2 regions of the Streptomyces sp. NPDC014991 genome follow, and region 2 is predicted to be linked to the other one. Evidence: riboswitches for the same ligand, from Rfam matches in the RefSeq annotation. Region 2 holds a riboswitch; the other holds the start of a gene.
What was found. A riboswitch is a leader RNA that binds a small molecule or an ion and turns the genes downstream of it on or off. The one in region 2 is predicted to bind thiamine pyrophosphate.
Positions count from the first base shown of each region.

Region 1: linked by a shared signal. The riboswitch ahead of thiO (glycine oxidase ThiO) and the one ahead of thiC (phosphomethylpyrimidine synthase ThiC) in region 2 are both predicted to bind thiamine pyrophosphate.

Region 1 is NZ_JBIBVY010000001.1:181,680-186,564, forward strand. Features, by position in the region: gene thiE (thiamine phosphate synthase) at 1-38, opposite strand, end outside; gene ACF1BE_RS00800 (Rv2175c family DNA-binding protein) at 127-492, opposite strand; gene ACF1BE_RS00805 (NAD(P)/FAD-dependent oxidoreductase) at 585-1,859, opposite strand; gene ACF1BE_RS00810 (hypothetical protein) at 1,888-2,241, opposite strand; TPP riboswitch at 2,295-2,406, shown strand; gene thiO (glycine oxidase ThiO) at 2,404-3,573, shown strand; gene thiS (sulfur carrier protein ThiS) at 3,570-3,782, shown strand; gene ACF1BE_RS00825 (thiazole synthase) at 3,786-4,580, shown strand; gene pknB (Stk1 family PASTA domain-containing Ser/Thr kinase) at 4,729-4,885, shown strand, end outside.
Region 2 is NZ_JBIBVY010000002.1:158,377-163,261, forward strand. Features, by position in the region: gene ACF1BE_RS04745 (metallophosphoesterase) at 1-348, shown strand, start outside; gene ACF1BE_RS04750 (hypothetical protein) at 528-1,397, shown strand; gene thiC (phosphomethylpyrimidine synthase ThiC) at 1,500-3,284, opposite strand; TPP riboswitch at 3,277-3,453, opposite strand; gene ACF1BE_RS04760 (YibE/F family protein) at 3,534-4,885, shown strand, end outside.

The DNA of each region.
Region 1 (4,885 bases), on a different contig from region 2:
CGGGCGTCGGCGAGCGCGGCGCGGGCGGTGTCGGACATGGGTGGGTCCCCCCGTGGTCGGTGTGTCTGACGGTCCGGGTGGCGTGCGGGCGTGGGGCCCGCACGCCACCCCCTGGTGCGGGCCGCCTCAGACGGCGAGCGCCTGGGCGCGGCGCTTCACCTCCGTGCCGCGATTCTCGCTCAGGGCCTGCGCGGGGGTGCCGGGCAGGCTCGGGTCGGGGGTGAAGAGCCACTCGATCATCTCTTCGTCGGTGAAGCCGTCGTCCCGCAGGAGCGTCAGGGTCCCGGCCAGGCCCTTGACGACCTTGTCCTCGTCGATGAAGGCGGCGGGGACGTGCAGCGCCCTGTTCTCACCTCGGCGTACGGCGATGAGCTGGCCGTCCTTGACCAGCTGCCGCACACGCGTCACCTCGACACCGAACATCTCGGCGATGTCGGGCAGGGTGAGCCAGGCGGGGACGAGAGCATCGATCTTTGCGTCAATCTCGGTCACAGGACAAGCCTGCCATCCCCCACCGACAGTCGGAAGCCAGGTGGGTCCACCCGGGCCGTCGTGCCGGGCCGGTCAGTGGGCGCAGGGGGTCCTCATGCGGGCCGGCCGGCCGGCCCCGGCCGGTCGGTGCCGGCGTCCTTCAGGGGGCGGCTCGGGTCGGCCAGTGCGTGGGCGTCCATCCGCCGGCCCGCCTCGATCAGCCGTCGTCCCTGCGCCAGATCCCGGGGGCGGCCGACCGCCAGCAGGGCCACCAGCCGGTCTTCGCGCAGCCAGCACACCGTCCAGGCCGGTCCCGCCGGGTCGCCGCGCCAGACCAGGTGGTCGGCGGCGGCGTGGTGGCCGGCGTGCTGTACGAACCGGCCGAACTGCTCGGACCAGAAGTACGGCACCGGGTCGTAGGTCTGGGGGGTGTCGCCGAGGTGGCCGGCGGCGAGGATGTTCGCGGCCACCGTGCGCGGGCCCTGGAGGGCGTTGTCCCAGTGGTGGACGAGCAGCCGTTCGCCGTAGCGGGCCGACGGGAAGGAGGCGCAGTCGCCGACGGCGTACACGTCCGGCAGGGAGGTGCGCAGGTGGGCGTCGGCGAGGACCTCGCCGTGCGCGCCCAGCTCGATGTCTGAGCCGGCCAGCCAGGCGGTGGCAGGGCGGGCGCCGATGCCGACGACGACGGCGCCGGCGGGCAGCCGTGTGCCGTCGGCGAGCAGCACCGCGCCGGGCTCGACGCGCTCCACGCGCGCGTGGGTGCGCAGTTCCACGCCCGCGTCGGCGTACCAGGCGGCCATGGGGGCGGCGACCTCGGCGGGCAGGGCGCCGGCGAGCGGGCGGTCCGCGGCCTCGACGACGGTCACCGCGCAGCCCGCCTCGCGGGCGGCGGTGGCGAACTCGGCGCCGATCCAGCCGGCGCCGACGACCACGACGTCGTGCTGCCGGGCGAGGACCGGCCGCAGCCGTTCGGCGTCGTCCAGGGTGCGCAGCAGGTGCACGCCGGGCATGTCCTCGGTGCCGGGCAGGGTGACGGGTTCGGCGCCGGTGGCGAGGACCAGGACGTCGTACGGCACCGGGCCCGCGCCGGTGTCCAGTTCGTGGTCGGCGGGGCGCAGGCCCCGCACCTCGCAGCCCAGGCGCAGCTCGACGCCGAGGGACTCGAAGTCCACGTCGAAGGCGGATCCCTCGGCCTTGCCGAGCAGGACGGCCTTCGACAGCGGCGGCCGGTCGTACGGCTGGTGGGGCTCGGCCCCGATGACGGTCACCGCGCCCCGGAAGCCCTGTTCCCGCAGGGCGACCGCGGTCTGGACCCCGGCCATGCCCGCGCCGACGACGACCACGCGCGGTCCCTGCGACGTGTCCTCTTGCGCTGTCTGCTCGCTCACCCGGTCACCATAGTCAGGTGACGTTCCGTCAGTCAGGGGGCGTGCTCGTGACCTGTTCCACAACGCTCGTGCCGGAGCCCGGCCGGGACTCCCACTCCCAGGTCTCCTCCAGTCGCACCCGCCCGTCGGGCAGCTCCACGACCGTGGACGCGCAGCGCCCCGAGGCGGTCGTCCCGTCGGTCCTCAGCTGCACGTACCGGAAGTCCAGCCGGTCGCCGTCGCGGGTGCCGACCAGGTGGCCCCGTACGACGTCGCCGCCCGCGTACTCGGCCCAGATCGCGCCGTCGTCCTCGTGGTAGGCGAACCGGGTGCGGGTGCCCACCTGACCTGGGGCCTGATCCGCCACGGGGGCGAAACGCAGTCCGTCGAGCGAGCGGGCCATGGCGGAGGGCTCCCTTACGCGTGGTGAGCGGGGCGGGCTAGGGTGGCCACCGTACAAGCACTCGCGGGAGCCCGGACGCACCGGGCTGAGAGGGAGGCTGGCGGCCTCCGACCGTACGAACCTGATCCGGGTCATGCCGGCGAAGGGAGGGGCTGGACGCCCATGTCGTCACGTACGTCCGACGTCCTCGTCATCGGGGGCGGGATCATCGGCCTGGTCACGGCCTGGCGGGCCGCGCAACGCGGGCTCGCCACGGCCGTGGTGGACCCCGAACCGGGTGGCGGGGCGGCCCGGGTCGCGGCCGGGATGCTCGCCGCGGTCACCGAACTGCACTACGGCGAGGAGACGTTGCTCGCCCTCAACCTGGAGTCGGCCCGCCGGTACCCGGAGTTCGTGGCCGAGCTGACCGAGCTGACCGGCCACGACCCCGGCTACCGCCGCTGCGGCACCCTCGCCGTCGCGCTCGACGCCGACGACCGTGCCCACCTGCGGGACCTGCACGCCCTGCAGCAGCGCTCGGGGCTCGCCTCCGAGTGGCTGTCCGGACGGGAGTGCCGGCGCCTGGAGCCGATGCTGGCGCCCGGGGTGCGCGGCGGCCTGCGGGTCGACGGCGACCACCAGGTCGACCCGCGGCGGCTGTCGGCGGCCCTGATGGCGGCGTGCGAGCGGGCCGGCGTGGTGTTCCACCACGCGTGGGCCGAGCGGCTGGACGTCGCGGGGGGCCGGGCCGCCGGGGTCACCACGGCGGACGGGACCGGGCTGCGCGCCGGTCAGGTGGTTCTCGCGGCGGGGAGCCTGAGCGGGCGGCTCGCGGGCCTGCCGGAGGAGCTGCGGCCCCCGGTCCGGCCGGTCAAGGGGCAGGTGCTGCGGCTGGCCGTACCGCGCCGGTTCGCGCCGTTCCTGAGCCGTACCGTGCGCGCGGTGGTCCGCGGCAGCCAGGTCTACCTGGTGCCCCGGGAGAACGGCGAGCTGGTCGTCGGCGCCACCAGCGAGGAGCTGGGCTGGGACACGACGGTCACGGCGGGGGGCGTGTACGAGCTGCTGCGCGACGCCCACGAGCTGGTGCCCGGCATCACCGAGCTGCCGCTCACCGAGACCCGGGCCGGGCTGCGGCCCGCCTCCCCCGACAACGCGCCGCTGCTCGGCCCGTCCGGCCTGGACGGACTGCTGCTCGCCACCGGGCACCACCGCAACGGGGTGCTGCTCACGCCGGTGACCGGGGACGTGCTGGCGCACACCCTGGTCACCGGCGACCTTCCTCAGGAGGCACGTCCGTTCACCCCGCGGCGGTTCGGCGCCGCGCCCGTGGAACAGCTGGAGCAGCCCGCATGAGTGATTCCGTCACCATCTCCGTCAACGGCGAACCCCGCCGCATCGTCCCGGGCACCGCGCTCGACACCCTGGTGGGGTCCCTCACCACGGCGCCGCGCGGGGTGGCCGCCGCCGTCAACGAGACCGTCGTCCCGCGCGCGCGGTGGGCGGCGACCCCTCTCGACGCGGGCGACCGCGTCGAGGTCCTCACCGCCGTGCAGGGAGGCTGAGCGATGGCCGACGATCTTCTGGTTCTCGGTGGGCTGACCCTGTCGTCCCGGCTGATCATGGGCACCGGAGGGGCGCCCAGTCTGGACGTGCTGGAGCGCTCGCTCGTCGCCTCCGGCACGGAGCTGACCACGGTCGCGATGCGCCGGGTGGACCCTGCCGTGCACGGCTCGGTGCTGTCCGTGCTGGAACGGCTCGGCATACGGGTGCTGCCGAACACGGCGGGCTGCTTCACCGCCGGCGAGGCCGTGCTGACCGCCCGGCTGGCCCGGGAGGCGCTGGGCACGGACCTGATCAAGCTGGAGGTCATCGCCGACGAGCGGACGCTGCTGCCGGACCCGGTGGAGCTGCTGGAGGCCGCGGAGACGCTGGTCGACGAGGGGTTCACGGTGCTGCCGTACTGCAACGACGACCCCGTCCTCGCGCGGAAGCTGGAGGACGCCGGCTGCGCGGCGGTGATGCCGCTGGGCTCGCCGATCGGGTCCGGGCTCGGTATCCGCAACCCGCACAACTTCCAGCTGATCGTGGAGCACGCGCGCGTGCCGGTCATCCTGGACGCGGGGGCCGGTACGGCGTCCGACGCGGCCCTCGCGATGGAGCTGGGCTGTGCCGGGGTGATGCTGGCGTCCGCGGTGACGCGGGCGCAGGAGCCGGAGCTGATGGCCACGGCCATGAAGCACGCCGTGGAGGCGGGGCGGCTGGCCCGGCGGGCCGGGCGGATCCCGCGCCGCCACTTCGCCGAGGCCTCCTCCCCGGCCGCGGGCCTGGCCCGCCTGGACCCTGAGCGGCCCGCCTTCTAGGACCGTGCTGACGGAGCGGGGCCGGCTCCGGCCGGTCCCGCCTCCCGCGGGGCTCCGGGTCGCGTGACAGTCACAGCTCTGCTGCATTCCGCCGCCCGGGGCACCGCGGCCGGCGTCGGCGTCGGTGGGTCCTCGTAGACTCCCCTGCGTGGATACGACCCTTCAGGACCCCCTCGTCGGTCAGGTGCTCGACGGCCGCTACCGCGTCGACGCGCGGGTCGCGGCCGGCGGGATGGCCACGGTCTACCGGGCCCTGGACACCCGCCTGGACCGCGTCCTCGCGCTGAAGGTGATGCACCCGGCGC
Region 2 (4,885 bases):
TCGATCGAGGCGGTCAACGACACCATCCGCGAGGCCCTGACCCGCAACGACGCCGACGAGGTCTGGGACCTGTTCCGCAAGTTCACCAAGCGCTTCTCCTTCCGTGACGAAGGCGGCGCCGACGCCGTCCGCTCCCTCCTCGATACGTACGGCGGCACCCGGGTGGTTCACGGGCACAGCCCGATTCCCTACCTCCTCGGTGAGGTCGGCTCCGAGGAGGGCGAGGAGGGCACCGGCCCGGCCGTCGTCGGACCGCACGTCTACGCCGACGGCCTCGCCATCGCCATGGACGGCGGAGTGACCATGGCCGGAAAGCTTCTGGTCCAGCAACTTCCCCTGGAGGACTGACCGTTCCCCGGGCATGGGTCACCCGGCCGCGTAAGCGCAGGCCGGGACGCAATTTCCGGCAACCCCTGTCACCGTGCGCCGTACCGGCTCTACCATCGGCTTATCCGTAGCAGGCTCCCCTCCGTTTCTGCCCGACGGCTCGCCGGCGTGCGAGCCCCAGCCCTACGGAGCACCGGGGGATGCACATGAACGCCGTTCCGCAGCACCTTCAGAGCGAGGACCGCCAGGACTTCGAGCGGCTCCTCGATGAGGCGCTGCGCTCCGCACCCGACCGACCGGAACTGGCCGCTGTGGGTCAGCGGCTCAGTCCCGAACAACTGCGCACCATGGCACGAAGCGCCAGCGCCCTGATCACGGCAGCCGCGGCGGCCGAGTACCAGCACTACGTCAAGGTCCGCGACGAACTGCGTCACCCGGCACTGTCCGTCCAGCCCGCCGCCGGCAGCCCCGGCGCGGTCGAACCGGGCCCGGACACCACGGACCTCGCCACCGCCCTCGGGGGGGCCGCCGAGAACACCGGTGCGGGCGCCGTCGCCGTCATCGCCGTCCTCGCTCCCCTCCTCTCCGGAACCGCGGCCGTCCTCTTCCTGCTCGTCGGCTACATCCTGAAGGTGCTGGATCCCGGGCATGCCTTCGCCCGGACCATGCTCACCACCGGCTGGGTGTTCGGCGCTCTGACGGCGGCCGGGATCCTCGTCGCCGCCGTCGGACTGCTGCTCACCGCCCTGCGCAACAGCACCTCGGCAGAGGCCCGCGCCCAGGAGGCGGCGCACGAGGAGCTGGCCAGGGCCAGAGAGGCGTGGCGGGAGGCACTGCTGGAGCGCGGCATCCTGCCGTTCCTGCGGGAGGCGCACACCGAACCGGGGCCGCCCGCCGTGCGCCACACGGCCCCGCCCGCCGCGCCGACCGGGCGCATCCCGCGCCTGGGCTACGACCGCCCCGGCTTCAGCAGCCCCGGGGACGACGGCACCGAGACCGGCCGCCCGAGCTTCACCAGTCCCGACTACACGAGCCCGGACTACGGCGGCCCGGAGCACCAGCCCGACTGACCGCATCCGCGGCGGTTCCCTCTCGTGCGCCGGACGACTCCGGCCCGCCGCACCAGCCGTCCCCTCACGGGCCCGGCCGGCGCGGCGGGTTCACCGCGCCTTTCAGTCGGCGACCGGCAGGTACACCCGGTTGCCCGCCGCCGCGAACTCCTGTGACTTCTGGGCCATCCCCTGCTCGATCTCGGCCCGGTCGCCACCGTGTTCGCGCCGGATGTCCTGCGAGATCTTCATGCTGCAGAACTTCGGCCCGCACATGGAGCAGAAGTGAGCCGTCTTGGCGGGTTCCGCGGGCAGGGTCTCGTCGTGGAACTCCCGTGCCGTGTCCGGGTCCAGGGCGAGGTTGAACTGGTCCTCCCACCGGAACTCGAAACGGGCGTCCGACAGCGCGTCGTCCCACTGCTGAGCGCCCGGGTGCCCCTTGGCGAGGTCGGCCGCATGCGCGGCGATCTTGTAGGTGATGACACCGGTCTTGACGTCGTCCCGGTTGGGCAGGCCCAAGTGCTCCTTGGGCGTGACGTAGCAGAGCATCGCCGTGCCCCACCAGGCGATCATCGCGGCACCGATGCCGGAGGTGATGTGGTCGTACGCCGGCGCGATGTCCGTGGTCAGCGGGCCGAGCGTATAGAACGGGGCCTCATCACAGATCTCCTGCTGGAGGTCGATGTTCTCCTTGATCTTGTGCATCGGGACGTGCCCGGGGCCCTCGATCATCGTCTGTACATGGAACCGCCTGGCGATGCGGTTGAGTTCCCCGAGCGTCCTCAGTTCCGCGAACTGCGCCTCGTCGTTGGCGTCCGCGATCGAACCGGGCCTGAGCCCGTCGCCCAACGAGTACGTGACGTCGTAGGCGGCGAGGATCTCGCACAACTCTTCGAAGTTCTCGTACAGGAACGATTCCTTGTGGTGCGCCAGGCACCACGCCGCCATGATCGAACCGCCGCGCGAGACGATGCCCGTCTTGCGGTTGGCGGTGAGCGGGACGTACGCCAGCCGGACGCCCGCGTGGACGGTCATGTAGTCCACGCCCTGCTCGGCCTGTTCGATGACGGTGTCCTTGTAGATCTCCCAGGTCAGCTCCTCGGCCCTGCCGTCGACCTTCTCCAGTGCCTGGTAGAGCGGCACCGTGCCGATGGGGACGGGGGAGTTGCGCAGCACCCACTCGCGGGTGGTGTGGATGTTGCGGCCGGTGGAGAGGTCCATGACCGTGTCGGCGCCCCAGCGGGTCGCCCAGGTCATCTTCTCGACCTCCTCTTCGATGGAGGACGTCACCGCGGAGTTGCCGATGTTGGCGTTCACCTTCACCAGGAACCGCTTGCCGATGATCATCGGCTCGATCTCCGGGTGGTTCACGTTGGCCGGCAGCACGGCTCGGCCCGCCGCGATCTCCTCGCGTACCACCTCGGCAGAGACGTTCTCCCGGATGGCCACGAACTCCATCTCCGGCGTGATCTCGCCCCGTCGGGCGTACGCGAGCTGCGTCACCGGCCGGCCGCTCCGGCCTCGCCGCGGCTGACGCGGGCGGCCGGGAAAGACCGCGTCCAGGTTGCGCAGCCCGCCGCGCGGCGAGGTGTGCCTGACCCCGTCGTCCTCGGGACGGACAGGACGGCCCGCGTACTCCTCGGTGTCCCCGCGGGCGATGATCCAGTTCTCCCGCAGCGGTGACAGGCCCCTGCGGACGTCCGTGTCGGCGAGCGGATCGGTGTACGGCCCGGACGTGTCGTACAGCGTGACCGACTCCCCATTGGTGAGGTGCACCTGACGGACCGGCACGCGCAGGTCGGGGCGCGAGCCCTCGACGTACGCCTTGTGCCAGCCGATGGACTTCCCGGCCTCCTCGGACTTCTCGTCCCGAACGGAGGCAGGCGTGCGTGCGTCCTTGTTGGTCATCGGACCTACTCCCTACGCCGGCATTACCCGGTAACAGGTTCGGCGGTCGACGCAGCGATTCCCGTGTGCCGATGTCCTGCGTGGCACCTGTTGGTTCCACGTGAAACATCGCGTCTACGGAGGTCAGCGCCCTCTCAGCCCGGTGCTCCGAGCTCCCGCGTGTGCAAAGGTGCCTCCACGCTAGCGTTACGGGGGCCACGGTGAACAGTGGGCCCCCACCGTTCTTGCGATGATCGGGCGGTGACCAGGATGGAGCAATACCCCCACCAGCCGCCCGATCGACCCCGCATGGACGGCCCGGGGCAGGACCACGCGCACGGCCACAGAACCGGCGAGGGCGGCCACCACGGTCACGCGCACGGCCACGGCCCGGCCGCTCCGGTCTCCCAGCATCTACGGAAGGTCATCGCGGCGATCCTGATCCCGTTCACCGTGGCGGTCGTCGTCGGTCTCGTGGTGCTCTGGCCCGGCGGAGCCCCGTCCCACCCGCGCACCGGCGTCGGCTTCGACCGGCAGACCCAGCAGGCCACGGTCACCCGGGTGACCGAGGTCAGCTGCGCGTCGGTGCACGCGTCCGGCGGCGCCCCCACCGGTGCCCCCGCCGTCACCGGGGGCGCCCCTGGGAAGCAGGAGGCCGGCAGAAGCTGCAAGAAGGCGACCGTCCGCGTCGACACCGGCGAGGACAAGGGCCGTACGTTCACCGAGATCGTGCAGCCGGATCAGACGCGGCAGCTGCACCAGGACGAGAAGGTCGTCGTCGCCTACGAGCCCTCGGCACCGAGGAACCTCCAGTACTCGGTGACCGATGTGAGCCGCACGTTCCCCATGGCGTTGCTCGCGGGGATCTTCGCCGTCGCCGTCGTCGTGGTCGGCCGGCTGCGCGGTGTCATGGCCCTGGTCGCCCTGGCGGTGAGCTTCCTGGTGCTGACCCTGTTCATCCTGCCCGCCATCCTCCAGGGCTCCGATCCGCTGGTCGTGGCCGTGGTGGGAGCGAGCGCCATCATGCTGATCGCGCTGTACATGTGCCATGGCCTGTCGGCCCGTACGTCGGTGGCGGTACTGGGCACGCTGATCTCCCTGTCACTGATCGGCCTGCTCGGCTCGCTGTTCGTCGGCTGGTCCGCGCTGACCGGCAACACGGACGACAACACCGGTCTGATCCACGGTCTGTATCCGTCGATCGACATGAGCGGTCTGCTGCTGGCCGGCGTCATCATCGGCTCGCTCGGCGTCCTGGACGACGTGACGGTGACGCAGACATCCGCCGTCTGGGAGCTGCACGAGGCCAACCCGGCGATGGGCTGGCGGGGGCTGTACCGGGCGGCCATCCGTATCGGCCGCGATCACATCGCCTCCGTGGTCAACACGCTGGTGCTCGCCTACGCCGGCGCCGCGCTGCCGTTGCTGCTGCTGTTCTCGATCGCGCAGAGCAGCGTGGGGACCGTGGCCAACAGCGAACTGGTGGCCGAGGAGATCGTGCGCACGCTGGTGGGGTCGATCGGCCTGGTCGCCTCGGTACCGGTCACCACCGCGCTGGCCGCGCTGGTGGTCTCGGCCGACCGGCCGGGGCCGGCTGCCCCGGTGCCGGCCGCGGGACGGCC